2 regions of the Leeuwenhoekiella sp. MAR_2009_132 genome follow, and region 2 is predicted to be linked to the other one. Evidence: riboswitches for the same ligand, from Rfam matches in the RefSeq annotation. Region 2 holds a riboswitch; the other holds the start of a gene.
What was found. Region 2 has a riboswitch for S-adenosylmethionine ahead of P164_RS12325 (O-acetylhomoserine aminocarboxypropyltransferase/cysteine synthase family protein). Riboswitches for the same ligand answer to the same signal wherever they lie in the genome.
Positions count from the first base shown of each region.

Region 1: another riboswitch for S-adenosylmethionine. It lies ahead of P164_RS04450 (Na+/H+ antiporter NhaC family protein); the one in region 2 lies ahead of P164_RS12325 (O-acetylhomoserine aminocarboxypropyltransferase/cysteine synthase family protein).

Region 1 is NZ_JHZY01000002.1:1,024,143-1,031,944, reverse strand. Features, by position in the region: gene P164_RS04450 (Na+/H+ antiporter NhaC family protein) at 1-1,091, opposite strand, end outside; SAM-I-IV-variant riboswitch at 1,140-1,238, opposite strand; gene P164_RS04445 (nucleoside deaminase) at 1,473-1,943, shown strand; gene P164_RS04440 (DUF4251 domain-containing protein) at 2,468-3,022, opposite strand; gene P164_RS04435 (formate/nitrite transporter family protein) at 3,057-3,905, opposite strand; gene P164_RS04430 (nucleoside deaminase) at 3,909-4,358, opposite strand; gene P164_RS04425 (TerC family protein) at 4,661-5,614, shown strand; gene hpf (ribosome hibernation-promoting factor, HPF/YfiA family) at 5,736-6,038, shown strand; gene P164_RS04415 (arsenate reductase family protein) at 6,050-6,532, shown strand; gene P164_RS04410 (nitroreductase family protein) at 6,608-7,210, opposite strand; gene P164_RS04405 (acyl carrier protein) at 7,292-7,543, opposite strand; gene P164_RS04400 (beta-ketoacyl-[acyl-carrier-protein] synthase family protein) at 7,572-7,802, opposite strand, start outside.
Region 2 is NZ_JHZY01000004.1:902,340-910,141, reverse strand. Features, by position in the region: gene metK (methionine adenosyltransferase) at 1-1,114, opposite strand, end outside; SAM riboswitch class I at 1,490-1,599, shown strand; gene P164_RS12325 (O-acetylhomoserine aminocarboxypropyltransferase/cysteine synthase family protein) at 1,717-2,994, shown strand; gene thrA (bifunctional aspartate kinase/homoserine dehydrogenase I) at 3,063-6,446, shown strand; gene P164_RS12315 (OsmC family protein) at 6,457-6,879, shown strand; gene P164_RS12310 (trans-sulfuration enzyme family protein) at 7,097-7,802, shown strand, end outside.

The sequences.
Region 1 (7,802 bases), on a different contig from region 2:
AATTGGTACTCATCATTGATTGTTTTTGCAATAGGACCCGCAATGATTATAGATACCGTATTATTTGCAATAGCCATATTAATCGTACTTACTAAGGTTGCAACGCCCAGTTCTGCAGTCTTTTTATTTTTAATTAGCTTTTTGATATTTACTAGAATATATTCAATCCCGCCATTACGGGCAACCAGAGCTGCGAGTCCGCCGGTGAGTAAGGATAGTAAGAAGATTTCGGTCATATTTGTAAAACCTTCATAGGCAATTTTAGTAGATTCTATAAGCGTAAAATCGCCGTAGCTAATTCCCAAAATACCTGCTGCCAACACGCCAACAAACAGGGTTATAAAAACATTAAGCCCAAGAATAGAAAGTAAAATCACCAAAATATACGGTGTAATTTTGAGTACATCATAGTTATAACTTACAGCTGTAGCTTCAGTAGCTGTAAGATCTGTCCCTTGAAAAACTAATATAGCGATTGTGCCTATAGCTGCAGGTACGGCAATTTTTATGTTCTGTTTAAATTTATCACTCATTTTGGTGCCCAGTGATTGAGTCGCCGCAATAGTCGTATCTGAAATAACCGATAAGTTATCTCCAAACATACTACCACCTAAAAGCGCACCGCAAAGTATCGCCAGGTCTGCACTGCTATTAGCTGCAAAACCCACAACAATGGGAGCCAGCGCAACAATCGCTCCTACCGAAGTTCCCGTAGAAACAGATAAGAAACCAGCAATAACAAAAATACCTACGTAGATGTACTCAATCGCAATAAAGTCTAAACCCATATTTACAATAGCGTCAACACTTCCCGTGGCATTAGTTACAGCGGCAAAAGCTCCGGCAAGCAAGTAAATTAAGCACATCGTGAGGATTTTATCATCACCGCAGCCTTTTAAAAGCGTGTCTATCTTAGTATTAATAGACTGTCTAAACATTAGAAATGCGACTACAATCCCTACAATAACCGCAATAGGTGCGGGAAGTGCATAAAAGTCATCTTGATAAATTCCTACACCGAGAAAGGTAACTACAAAAACCAATAAAGGAATGAGTGCTGAGAATTTTGGAGTAATCTTAAGTTCTGCCATTTTATAATTTTATACTCAAAAAGGCAATAGCAGTAATTACATAGATGTATGTGTTAACAAGGTTTCCAAGTAATTGGCTTATCTATTTTAGCACCTTGCTCGTTATTGCAGGTTGCTATCTCCCTTATGAGATTCTGGATAATTAATTTAAGGGCGCAAAATTACTCTAGCAATTACAATATATCCTACTTTAAAAGTTAATATTTCTATAATGTGGGTATTCGCTTGATGTTGTATAAACCGGTGGGAGGGAAGTGGTATTTATTTAAAAAGTTTGTACTATTTCTAACGGAAAAATACACAAATACTGCTTACTACCTGAAAAATTAAATATTCTCAAAGTAACATAAACTCCTATATTTACAGCAAACACAAAAAATAATGAGCAACGAAGAATTTATGTTAGAAGCTGTAAATGCAGCTATAAAAGGAATGCAAAACAATGAAGGCGGACCCTTTGGTTGTGTGATTGTTAAAGACGGAAAAATTATAGGTAAAGGAAATAATAAAGTTACTTCTACAAATGATCCCACTGCACACGCTGAAGTTACGGCGATACGTGATGCTTGTAAAAATCTGTATTCGTTTCAACTTGATGGTTGTACTATATACACTTCGTGCGAACCTTGCCCAATGTGTCTGGGAGCCATTTACTGGGCCAGACCCGATAAAGTGTACTATGGAAGCAGCCAGACCGATGCAGCAAATATAGGGTTTGATGATGCGTTTATTTATGAGGAAATTCCTCTGCCGTATGAGAAACGCAGCATCCCTTTTGAGCAATTGTCTCCCGAAGTCGCCATTAAACCATTTCAAGAATGGACGAAGAAAATGGATAAGACAGAGTATTAGAAAATATATAGTTAGTTAAACAAAAAAAAGATTTCACCTATATCATTAACTAAAAAATTAGTTTTAATTACTGATGAAAATTTGCAGAGATTTTAAAAATCCCAAGCTCTAAGAATCGCGTATTTGAAAATTTCTAAGTCTTTGTACGGAATACGCGAATTTTGAGAATTATAGTTTTTCTATATAATGAGTTAGTAATCATTAGGATTTGTGATTTCTCGACTGTGCTCAAAATGACATCAAGGTTGTTTTAATTTTTCTAATGCTTTAAAGGGAACATTAAGATTATTGAAATCTTGCACGACTGCGTTCGTAATGACAGTTAGTTTAAAACGATATATTAAATATAGCTAAAAGGAAAAACTAAGAAAAATGAGTTCTTAACACTAATATACTAATCTATATATTTGTTCTATAATTTACATTATGTAAAATAGAATATGTTGAAGCCTCTTTTTCAAGCAAGAGTTGCTTCACATTACGTTTTCAAGGAAATTATATTTAGACCTAATATTCTATTAACCCTACTTCTTAGATTCCTCAGGTTTTAATTGATCTACAGTTCCGCGATAATGTATTGTTGTGCGTTGTGTACTTTGTACAGAAAGATCTGCAACCAGATTAGATCTTAAATTGAGTATAAAATCATAGCTTTCGGTTCCTTCAGTATCACGTGCCGAAAATGTGATAACATACATTCCTTTCTTAATTTCCTGTTCATAATCACGTATCAATCCGTTTACCGTTATTCCTGCATCTCGGGTACTATATGCGCCACCCATTCGGCGTTCGCCAAAATAAGGTAGTCTTGCGTGAATGCTATCGCCATCAATCTTTACAAAATTGGGATTACCTATTAAACTTACCTGAGCAGAATTGTTACCGGGTCCTAATATATTACTGTTTAAAACAGCGTTTACAGCTGCAGTATTCATAGGCATTGCATAGGTCGCTTCAATCTGATATTCTCTTGCTTCAAGCCACGTATTTAAATCTGCATTTGTAGTAGCATCAGTATTTTTTGAGCTTCCGCAGTTAACGAATAGAATACTCAAAACGATTAGATAAATTGTCTTCATAATTCTAGTAAATTAAATTCTAACAACTACTATTTTAGTTGACGTTATTTACAAAAGCCCGGTATTTTAATAAAGCTACAAAAAAGGCACCTCCTATTGCGTTACCTATTAAAGCCGTACTTTGCACACTTATATACTGCCCTATAGTAATTTCAGAACCGCTTATGTAGGCTGCAAAAACCTCAATATTGCCTATAATACTGTGGTGCAACCCAGTAAATGCCATGGTTGCGGTAATTAAAAAGATTATGATAATACGGCTTACCGTGTCTTTAGACGAAGTCACTAACCAGGATAATAATCCCATCATCCACCCAGCTAGAATCGCACTAACTAAAATGGTAGGAAGACCAAAACCAGCGACATGGGTTCCTATAGTTATTACCGTCTCAGCATCAAAAATACCTAGTTTGGGACCTATCCAAACTAAAACCAAGCCTATCAAAGTACCGCCAAGTAAGTTTCCAAAAATTACCAGACCCCACAAACGCAATAAACTTACTACGCTATGTTGTCTGTTTAATACGGGCAAGGTGAGTAACGAAGTTTGTTCTGTAAATAATATTGATTGGCCTAGAACCACTAAAATAAATCCCAATGGATATACCAGAGCAATTATTTTGAACAGACTTTCTTCCGGTAAACTGTCTGAAAAGAAATAGAATACGCTACATAACATCATGTAGCTAAAACCAATCTCAAGACCAGCCGTTAATGAGCTCATGATGATACTGCTGGTACTAAGACTGTATATTTTTTTACCCTCGCAGATTTGTTCTTTTAATATCTCACCGTGACTTTTTGCCTGTGATTCTTCAGAAACTTCAGACTTTTCTAGTTCCTTATCTATATTTTTCTGCTTTTCTTCTTCTTCCTCGCTCATACTCTAGTTGTTCCAAACTGCTACAGCTTCTTCGCGTAATAGTTGTTTTAAATTAAATTCTACATGTCTTTTACCAGTGTGCGAATTGTAAAAGAGTTCGCTGTAAATATATCCTGCCTCGTTAGCATCTGATGCAGATGCCCCATAGTAAACCATCTCAAGTTCTGCCCATCTCGTTGCTCCCAGGCACATTAAACAGGGTTCGCAGCTCGTGTACAAGATACAACCCTCAAGACTTTTGGTAGCTAATTTTTTGCAAGCTTCTTGAATCATTGCTAATTCTGCGTGTTGCGTACAATCAGTAGACTTCCCTACCTGGTTGTGGCCTTCTGCGATAATAGCACCATCTTTAACAATAACAGCTCCAAAGGCTCCTCCTCCATTGGTTTCTTTACCTTTTTGAGCCCAGGCAATGGCTTTCCGCATAAAATCTTCGTGAGTACTCGTTTCCATAGCTTTTAGAATTATTCTTGTAAACGTTTTTCTATTTATTAGACCAAAAAATGAGAACCCATTTAGAATACTTAAATTTCTATTGGAAAATAATCTTTTAGTTCTAAATATTCCCTTATCAAAATAGAATTTATATAGAAAGAAAAGAGACCACAATTATTTAACAGCAATTTAGAATCTCTAGATTATTAGGGCATGTAATCTATAGTATATTTGTGCCTTAGAAGATTAATGCGTAAAATTTAATAGGAAAAACATAAGCCAAAATTTCCTTTAGTTTCATTCAATTTAATATAATAGCTATGCTTATTTGGGGTTTATTTATCGTTTTTATATTAATATGCTTAGCATTAGATCTTGGTGTTTTTAATAAAGAAGACCACGTTATCAAAAGTAAGGAAGCCGGTATCTGGACCGCAGTTTGGTTTAGTATCGCAATGGCGTTTAGCGGAATAATATACTGGCTTTTTAGCGCAGAGCTTATTGAAAATCCTACTAATATTACTGCAAATACGGCAGTACTAAAATACATAACGGGTTATCTTATAGAATTGTCTTTAAGTATAGATAACGTCTTTGTGATTGCAGTGATCTTTTCATCTTTTGCTATCCCACCAAAGTTTCAACACCGTGTTTTATTCTGGGGAATTCTGGGAGCTATTGTTTTTAGAGCATTGATGATAGTTTTTGGTGTGGCTCTTATTAATAAGTTTGAATGGATTATTTATGTTTTTGGTGCTTTCTTATTATTTACAGCATTCAAAATGCTTAAATCTGATGACGATTACGATCCGCAGGGTTCTACCGTGTATAAAGCCGTTAAAAAATTATTTCCCGTTACCACAACCATTGAAGGTCACGCCTTTTTTCTGGTTGAACAAGGAAAACGCGCTGCCACTCCCCTTTTTCTTGCCTTGATTGTTATTGAGCTTACCGATATTCTTTTTGCCTTAGATAGCATCCCTGCAATTCTTGCGATTACCGCAGATCCATTTATAGTATTTACCTCTAATATATTAGCGATTTTAGGTTTGCGTTCTATGTATTTTCTAATTTCGAGAATGCTTCAGAAATTCCGTTATATTAATTATAGTCTGGTAGTGATTCTTGCGTTTGTAGGTCTTAAGATGATTTTTTCGCATATGATAGAAGTGCCCGAATGGATGTCACTAGCGGTTATTGTACTTTCTCTTGCCGGCGGAATTTTAGCTTCTATTTATATCGCTGGCCCAAATACTCCTGAAGACGAAGCTTAAATTCTAAATAGATACTTTAAAATTAAGTTTATTTAACGCTTAGTTGTCAAAGAAAGCCTAAAGTATGTGGTATGCTGTTAGGCTTTGCGTAATTTTAGGAAACTAATAAAAAATACAGATTATGAATTATAACTTTGAGTATAACGATGTAGCTGCTAGTGCGGCATTAGAAGAATTTACAAAAGAGCAATTAGATAAATTAGTGCATAAATATGATTTTATCGTACGTGCCGATATTTTCTTTAAAACTGAAAATACATCTAGTGACGATACCGGTAAAATTGCAGGAATCCGTTTAAGTGCACCGGGACCTCGTCTGTATGCAGATCACAGTTCAAAGAGTTTTCACGAGTCTGTCAAAGAAGCAATTCGCGAATTAAATATTCAACTTGCTAAGCGTAAGGATAAAATGAAATCTCATTAATTAGATAACTTATGAAATCTATAGCCAGAAATGAAAATCAGATAACATTGATCTATAGCAGTACGAGCCGTATAGGTGAGCGTACTTATGGTCATATTTCTGCAGTAAAAGATAAAGAATTACAAACCGTAGATATTGCTAAAAACCCTTTAACAGGTACGCAGTGGGCAGAGCTTGCTGAAGAACTTAATAAACCTATGCGGGAGTTGTTAAGTTTTGAAGATGTTAGCGATGATGACGAAATAAAAAATGGCGATTTTGATGAGAATGACTATGTAAACATCCTCAAAAATAGACCCGAGTTATTTGCACATCCTGTAATTATACATCAGGATACGGTTAAACAAATAAATAATCCTACACAGGCTCAGGAGTTTCTAGGCGTAGATAGTGCCGGTCTTGATAAAAAGATGATGCATGAAGAGCCAACTATTAGCAGTACAACCAAGAGTGAACGTTTTATAGATAAGCCAGATAATGGCGATCATAATTAAACGCAAATGTTTTTAACTAAAAAAAGCGGATCATTTTAAAATGATCCGCTTTTTTAGTTTTATAAGTTTAAAAGTTTACTCTATTTTATTTTCAAAATTACCATTAAAAGCAAATTGATCCACTGTATTACGCTCGCGTTTTTCTTTGCGCTCGTCATCTCTTAAATCTTCTGGTAAAGTATCTAAGTCACCACCGTAACGTCCTAATGCGACTGCTGTGGCAATACCATACTCATTAGTAAAATTAAATTCGCTATGCGCTTTTTCTGGCTCTAAACCAGCCATTTGATGGGCTGCAATACCCTTATGATTAGCCTGTATAACGACATTTCCCATAAAAAGACCTAAATCGTGCATGGCATGTGTGTACTCGTCACCATCTTTAGTGGTTTTCTTGTAAGCTGTAATTAAAAGTGCCTGAGCATTTTTTGCCCAACTCTGATTAAATTCAACCAGACAGGATAAAATACGATCATACACAGCATCCCCTTTTATACCGTAAATAATTCTCCAGGGTTGTTGATTGTACGAGCTGGATGCCCAGCGACCGGCTTCTAGTAGTTGTTTAACTTCAGAAACAGAAAGTGGCACATCATCAAACGCACGCGGACTCCAGCGTGTTTTAATCTCGTCCATAATTTCAAAATCTGTAGGTGTAATTTTCTTAATCTCTTCCATAATTTAATTTTTGAAAGAAAGTTAAAAGTTATAATTAAAACAGAAGCATTTTTAACGCTTGTTAACGCAATTAAATCGCTTTTACTTCGCTGCTAACTTTTGTTCGATAAGTGTTATAGAAGCTTTTACCGTTTCCATTTTATCAAGTTCGTCATCTTCAATTGTAATATCAAATGCATCTTCTACATCCAGTACAATGTCAACCAGATGTGTAGAGTTTATATTGAGGTCGCTTACCAGATGACTGTCTTCAGAAATGCTTGAAGCTTCAACATCCTCAGGTAAATAAGGCTTAATAATTTGAGTTAGTTTTTCGTAAATTTCTTGATTCATATAGGTTGTTTTTTCCGCTTAAGCGAAATTATATTTTTTTAAAAATAAGACAACAGTTCACATCCCCAAAGCCGAAACTCGCTTTTGCCAAAATATTAAACTCAAGATTTATTCGGGTTTTTGGAATGCGGGTTTCAGAAATTGTTTTAAGAATTTCTGGGTTAACCTGTTGCAGATTTATATTCGGAAACAAAAACTGATGCTTCAACTCCAGAACCGAAGCAACGCATTCTATACTTCCGGAAGCTGCCAGACAATG
Region 2 (7,802 bases):
CATAAGCCGCAGTTTCTCTATAAATAGGATTGCGTAATTTTAAACGATCTTCAATTGCCGCAGGGCGCATATCAAATAGCTCACGTACTTTTGTTGCTATCTCACCGTTGCTCATAGCTACTTTCTTAGTTCCGTAGGTGTCTACAAATATAGAAGTGGGCTCTACAACACCAATAGCATAAGATACCTGTACTAAAACCTCATCAGCTACACCTGCAGCCACTAAATTTTTAGCAATGTGTCGTGCAGCATAAGCCGCAGAACGGTCTACTTTACTGGGATCTTTACCAGAAAATGCACCACCACCGTGAGCACCTTTACCGCCATAGGTATCTACGATGATTTTACGCCCTGTAAGACCAGAATCTCCGTGAGGACCACCTATAACAAATTTCCCTGTTGGGTTAATATGGTAGGTGATCTCGTCATTAAATAATTTGGCAATATCTTCGGTAAGACCTGCTTTTACACGAGGGATTAAAATAGAGATCATATCTTTTTTAATCTTAGCAAGCATTTTTTCGTCTTTATCAAATTCGTCGTGCTGTGTAGAAACTACAATAGCAACGATTTTTTGAGGTATGTTATCATCAGAATATTCAATAGTTACCTGTGCTTTAGCATCTGGGCGTAAATAGGTAATGTCTTTTTCTTCGCGGCGTAGTTTTGCCAGTTCGATCATAATGCGATGCGAGATGTCTAAAGCGAGAGGCATATAATTAGCCGTTTCTTTAGTCGCGTAACCAAACATCATCCCCTGGTCACCGGCTCCCTGCTCTTCTTTTGAAGCGCGGTCTACACCTTGATTAATATCTTTTGACTGCTCGTGTATAAGAGAAATTACACCACAGCTATCACCACTAAACTGGTAAGCTCCTTTTGTGTAACCAATATCGTTGATAACACCTCTTGCAATATTTTGAACGTCTATATACGTATCGCTTTTTACTTCTCCGGCAAGTACAACCTGGCCGGTAGTCACAAGTGTTTCACAAGCTACTTTTGACTCGGGGTCAAAGGCTAGAAAATTGTCTAATAATGTATCGCTAATTTGATCAGCGATTTTATCCGGGTGTCCTTCAGACACGCTTTCTGAGGTAAATAAGTAAGCCATTCAAGCAATTTTTTCCCTACCGGGTTTTAAATTTCAGAATTATCTAAAATTTAAAATTAATTATCGATTCGTACCTCTGGCGTTTCCGCAGAGGATTGTCTTAAAGCCGAAAAAAAGATTTGACAAATGCCTGTTAAGGGTAGTGGTTACTGCCTTTAGCATTTTTTACACCGAAAAATTATTCAGTATAAGAGGTTGCAATCAGTCAAATCTTTCCTCTTTTGGGGGGCAAATGTATAAATTTAGAAGGTATTAAAAAACGGGAATCAAAATCTTATGAAAAATTTTCATTTTGTAAAATTAAACGTTCTTTACTTGCATATCTGTAAAAGGTTTTGCAATCTTTACACTCACAAAGTTCAAACACATACTGAAATGTTATCAAGAAAGGCGGAGGGATAGACCCAATGAAGCCTTAGCAACCCTTCCTACGGGATGAAGGTGCTAAATTCTACAACAGTTTAATTACTGATGATAGATAACCTAACAAACTATTTGTTCTTAAATAGTTTATTTTTCTTCATAACATTTTTCTTGTAATTGATGCCAGGGCGGCACTATTTGACTTTTGGTTTAATTTATTTTAACTAAAAAAGAGAAAAATGAGTACTCAAAAATTTTCAACACAAGCATTACACGCGGGTCATGACACTAAAGCTAATGGGGGCACACGCGCTGTGCCTATTTACCAGACGAGCAGCTATGTTTTTAACGACTCTGACCATGCCGCAGGATTATTTAATTTATCACAACCGGGGTTTATTTATACACGCTTAAATAACCCTACAAATGATATTCTTGAGCAACGCCTTGCTGCTCTTGAAGGTGGTATTGCAGCAGTTGTTACAGCCTCTGGGACTGCAGCAATCAATACCGCATTATTAACCCTTTTAAAGCAGGGCGATCATATTGTAGCATCAAGTAGTTTATATGGTGGGACTTATAACCTATTAAGCGTTACACTTCCGCGATTTGGGATTACGACCACTTTTGTAGATCCTGATAAGGTGGCAAATTTTGGTGCTGCTGTGCAGGATAATACGCGTGCTATTTTTGTTGAGTCTTTAGGAAATCCTAAGCTTGATGTGCTGGATTTAGAAGGAATTGCTGCTGCAGCTAAGGCGCATAAAATACCTTTAATAGTAGATAATACCGTCGCTTCACCTGCACTTTTAAATCCTATTGCACACGGGGCAAATATTGTAATTCATTCTTTGACTAAATACATTAATGGTAACGGAACTTCTTTAGGTGGGGTTATTATAGATGCAGGTACTTTTGACTGGTCTAGCGGAAAATTCCCCGAGTTTACAGAACCTTCTGCGGGTTACCACGGGTTAGTATATCACGATGTATTAGGCCCTGCGGCCTTTATAGCAAAAACACGTATTGAAGGATTACGAGATCACGGCGCTGCTTTGAGTCCGTTTAACGCATTTCAAATTATTCAGGGATTAGAGACTTTAAAAGTCCGCATCAAACAACATAGTGAAAATGCATTGGAATTAGCAACCTGGTTAGAAGCACAGCCCGAAGTTACCTGGGTCAATTACCCTGGTTTAGCGAGTAGTAAATACAATACTTTAGCAAAAAAATACCTGCCTCACGGTCAAAGTGGGATCGTGACTTTTGGTTTAAAAAGTGGATTTGAAGGAGCGAAAACAGTTGCAGATAAAACGGAAATTTTTTCACTGCTGGCAAATATAGGAGATACTAAATCATTAATTATACACCCGGCAAGTACCACGCATCAGCAACTGCCAGATACGGCTCAGGAAGCAACGGGAGTTACTAAAGATTTAATACGTCTTTCTGTAGGTCTTGAAGATGTTGAAGATTTAAAAGCTGATCTAAAAGCGGCATTCGCACAAATTAAATAAGCAGTTACTACATAAAATTACAAATCGCCTATCTGGAGATAGGCGATTAATACTACAATTTACCCTAAATGGTACACAAACTTGAAATACTAAATTTCATAACGCAGTCAGGTTATCAATTAGATCTGCCATTGAGTTATGAGACATTTGGTCAAAAACTGGGAACAGCGCCGTTAATTTTAGTCAACCATGCACTTACCGGTAACTCGCACGTGAGTGGTGAAGACGGCTGGTGGAATGAAATTATAGGAGAGAATAAGTGTATAGATACAAATACGTATAGCATTCTTTCTTTTAATATTCCGGGGAATGGTTATGACGGATTCTTGATCGAAAATTACAAAGATTTTGTGGCTCAGGATGTGGCGCGTTCTTTTTTAGAAGGTCTTAAATTACTAAAGATTAAGGAACTTTTTGCTATTGTAGGAGGCTCACTGGGAGGCGGTATTGCCTGGGAGATGATTGCGCTTCAGCCAGATATCACTAAGCATCTAATCCCCGTTGCATCAGACTGGAAGTCTACAGATTGGCTTATTGCTAACTGCCAGATTCAGGAACAAATATTAAAAAATTCTTCACAGCCGGTTCACGATGCGCGTATGCACGCAATGTTGTGCTATAGAACGCCAGAATCGTTTAAAAATAAATTTCAGCGCAGCACAAATGAAGATCTCAAAATCTTTAATGTAGAAAGCTGGTTAGACCATCACGGACACAAGTTAAAAGACCGCTTTCAGGTAGCAGCTTACCGGTTAATGAATCAGCTTCTAAAAACCATAGATGTAACTCGTGGGCGCGAAGGTTTTAATGAGATTTTAAGTAAGGTAGAGGCAAATATTCACATCATTGGAGTAGATTCTGATCTATTTTTTACACCTGCAGAAAACAGAGAAACGTACAAGCAGCTGGCGCAACATAAGAACAATGTAACCTATGGCGAGATTAATTCGGTACACGGTCACGATGCTTTTTTAATTGAATTTGAACAGCTTGAGCAGTTATTATATCCTGTATTTCGAGCAGATACTGCAAAGCTGAAAATTTTAAAATTTGGCGGAAAATCATTAGCAAATGGGAAAGGATTAGATACTGTACTAGATATTATTCAATCTAAAGTTAATAATCACGAGCGTATTGCAGTAGTGCTTTCTGCGCGAGGTGGTGCCACAGATGAGTTAGAAGCGCTACTTGAAGCCGCTGCTTCAGGTCTCGATATTCAGCATAGATTTGATGCTTTTAAAATCTATCAACAACATAATTTTGATGTTGATTTGACTGAAGAATTTTCAGAATTAAAACGTCTTTTTGAAGGAGTAGCTTTACTGGGCGATTACAGCCGAAAAGTGAAAGATGAGGTCTTGTCTTTTGGTGAATTAATTTCAGTAAAAACAGTAACGCATCTTTTGCAAAAGCAAGGTGTTAAAGCGCACTTTGCAGATACCCGTAAACTAATAAAAACCAATGGGACTTTTGGCAATGCACAGCCTAATGATACCCGTTCAAAAGAACAGGTGGTAAAGCACTTTGCCAAATATAATGGCGATACGGTAAATGTAGTTACCGGTTTTATCGCCAGTAATGAAGATAATCAAACGACCACCTTAGGTAGAAACGGGAGTAATTACACGGCTTCTTTACTAGCAAACTACCTTGATGCAGGCGAGTTGCAAAACTACACCCACGTAGATGGTATTTTTACCGCAAATCCCGATATGGTGCCTGATGCTCAAAAAATTGAGCGTTTAACGTATAGCGAAGCAAACGAACTCGCAAATTTTGGAACTTCGGTGTTGCACGCCAAGACGATCATCCCGTTGATTGAGAAGAATATTCCGTTACGTATTTTAAACACGTTTAATGCAGACGATACCGGTACTTTAATCACTGCACAAACAGAGCAGGAAGGTATTAAGTCCCTTTCGGTATTGAGTGAGATGGCTTTAATTAATCTAGAAGGCCGTGGTCTTTTAGGTAAAGTAGGTGTTGATGCCCGTATTTTTAGAGCTTTAGGAAACAGCGGTGTGAGCGTAAGTATTATTGCGCAGGGTTCTTCAGAACGCGGTATAGGGTTAGTTGTAGAAACAAAGCAGGCTCAACAGGCAATTTCTGCACTGCGTTTTGAGTTTGAAGCAGATTTTCAAAATCAGGATGTAAACCGCATTGAAGTTATTGATGAGGTTGCTGTGATCTCGATTATAGGTCAGGATTTAAGCACCTTTCATAAACCCTATAGTGCTCTTATTAAAAATGGTATTGTTCCATTACTTTTTAATAATACGGTAACCGGTAAAAATGTAAGTGTTGTCGTGCGCAAACCTCAATTGAATAAAGCAATTAATGTGGTTCACGGGGAGATTTTTGGCATTGCTAAAAAAATAAATGTCGCCATATTTGGTCAGGGATTAGTAGGTGGCACATTGATTAATCAAATACTTGCTTCTGCGGCAACAATAGAAGATCGCAAGAGTATTTCACTAAATATTTTTGGGGTAGCTAATTCTAAGAAGGTATTGTTAGATAAAAATGGGGCAGCAGAAGATTGGAAATCCCATTTTGACACACAAGCAATAGAAGGTGGTGTAAAAGAGGTTATCGCTTTCGCAAAAGCAAATCATCTTGCAAATTTGATTGCTATTGATAATACGGCTAGTTCAGCTTTTATTGAAAATTACATCGATCTGGCTAAAAACGGTTTTGATCTGGTTTCTTCAAATAAAATTGCAAATACTGTAGGGTATGATTTCTATCAAAAATTACGTAGGGTTTTAGACGAAAACCAAAAACGCTATTTGTATGAGACTAACGTAGGTGCAGGTTTACCGCTTATAGATACCATACGATTATTACATCTTTCAGGTGATAATATCACGCGTATAAAGGGAGTGTTTAGTGGCTCGCTTAGTTATTTATTCAACACATTTTCTGTAGAAGACCGAAGCTTTTCTGATGTGCTTGGGGACGCCATTGACAAGGGGTTTACAGAGCCAGACCCACGAGAAGATCTGGGCGGCAATGATGTAGGACGTAAACTGTTAATTTTAGCGCGCGAACTCGACTTACATAAGGAGTTTAGTGATGTACAGATCGAAAATCTTATTCCTGATAATTTGCGTGATGGAGCGGCTTCAGATTTCTTAAGTCGTTTAGAAGAACTCGATGCCGTATTCGAAGCGCGTAAAAAAGCGTTAAAAGAGGGCGAAGTTTTGCGATATGTTGGCGACCTTTACGGAGATTTATCTCAGGAAGATGGCGGGACGCTCGAAGTAAAGCTGGTGACCGTGTCTAAAAATTCGGCTTTAGGGCAGGTTAAAGGCAGTGACAGTATTTTTGAGATTTATACCGAGTCGTATGGCGAAAATCCGTTAGTGATACAGGGAGCCGGGGCAGGAGCTGCGGTTACTGCCAGAGGGGTTTTTGGAGATATTTTAAAACTCGCAGAACGAAATAATTAAATAATACAACATGAAAGTTACACTTGAACGTAAAAACACCGATTACCTGTTTGAAGCAAAAGGAGCTTCAGGCAATTCGGTGATGATAGATAATAAAACCGGAGATGTGGTTCAGGGTAGTAGCCCTATGGAATTACTTCTTATGGGTGTAGGTAGCTGTAGTGCTATTGATATCATTTCAATCTTAAAAAAGCAAAAGCTAGAGGTAGATTCATATCACGTGGAAATAGAAGGTGATCGCAAAGAAGTAGGAGGTGCCAAGCCTTTTGAAGCGATGCGTGTACACGTGTATTTAGAAGGAGACATTCCGCCGGAAAAAGCATTGCGCGCCGCAAAATTAAGTTTTGAGAAATATTGTTCGGTTTCAATTACCTTACAGGCAGGTGTAGATATCACTTACAAGGTGTTTTTAAACGGCGAAGAAGTCGAGTAGATTTGATATCTAAGACTTAAGATTTTAGATAAAAGAATACAAAATAGAAAAGAAAGGGTCTTAAAGTGAAGTATAAGAGGGGATTAACGATATTACGATTAAACGTTCTAACCTTTTAAAGACCACAAAAAAATGAAACAGGATTTTAGACATCTGATTAGATCATCAAAACGAGTATCTCAAATCTAATGTCTATTATCTAACATCTAAGAAAGTAATGAGCAAGCATTTTGAAACTGAAGCGATACGCACCCAATTAAACCGAAGTGAATTTTTAGAGCATTCTGTGCCTTTATACCTTACTTCCAGTTTTGTTTTTGAGGATGCAGAAGATATGCGCGCATCGTTTACCGAAGAGAAAGACCGTAATATTTACAGCCGTTTTACAAACCCAAATACCAGTGAGTTTGTAGATAAAATCTGCAAGCTGGAGGGAGCCGAATCTGGTTATGCATTTGCAACAGGTATGGCAGCGGTGTTTTCAACTTTTGCTGCGCTTTTAGATAGTGGCGATCATATTGTTTCAGCACGTTCAGTTTTTGGATCTACCCATACGCTCTTTACAAAATACCTTCCAAAATGGAATATTGAAACCTCTTATTTTAAAGTAGATGAGGTAGATAAAGCAGAACGTCTCATCAAGCCCGAAACTAAAATTCTTTATGTAGAATCGCCTACAAACCCCGGTTGTGATGTCTTGGATCTTCAGTATTTAGGGGACTTAGCAAAAAAGCACAATCTTATTTTTGTAGTTGATAACTGTTTTGCGACTCCGTATTTACAACAGCCTATTAAATTTGGTGCAGATTTGGTAATTCATTCTGCAACAAAAATGATTGATGGTCAGGGGCGCGTTTTAGGTGGCGTGACTGTAGGGCGTTCAGATTTAGTACGTGAGATTTATTTATTTGCCCGTAATACCG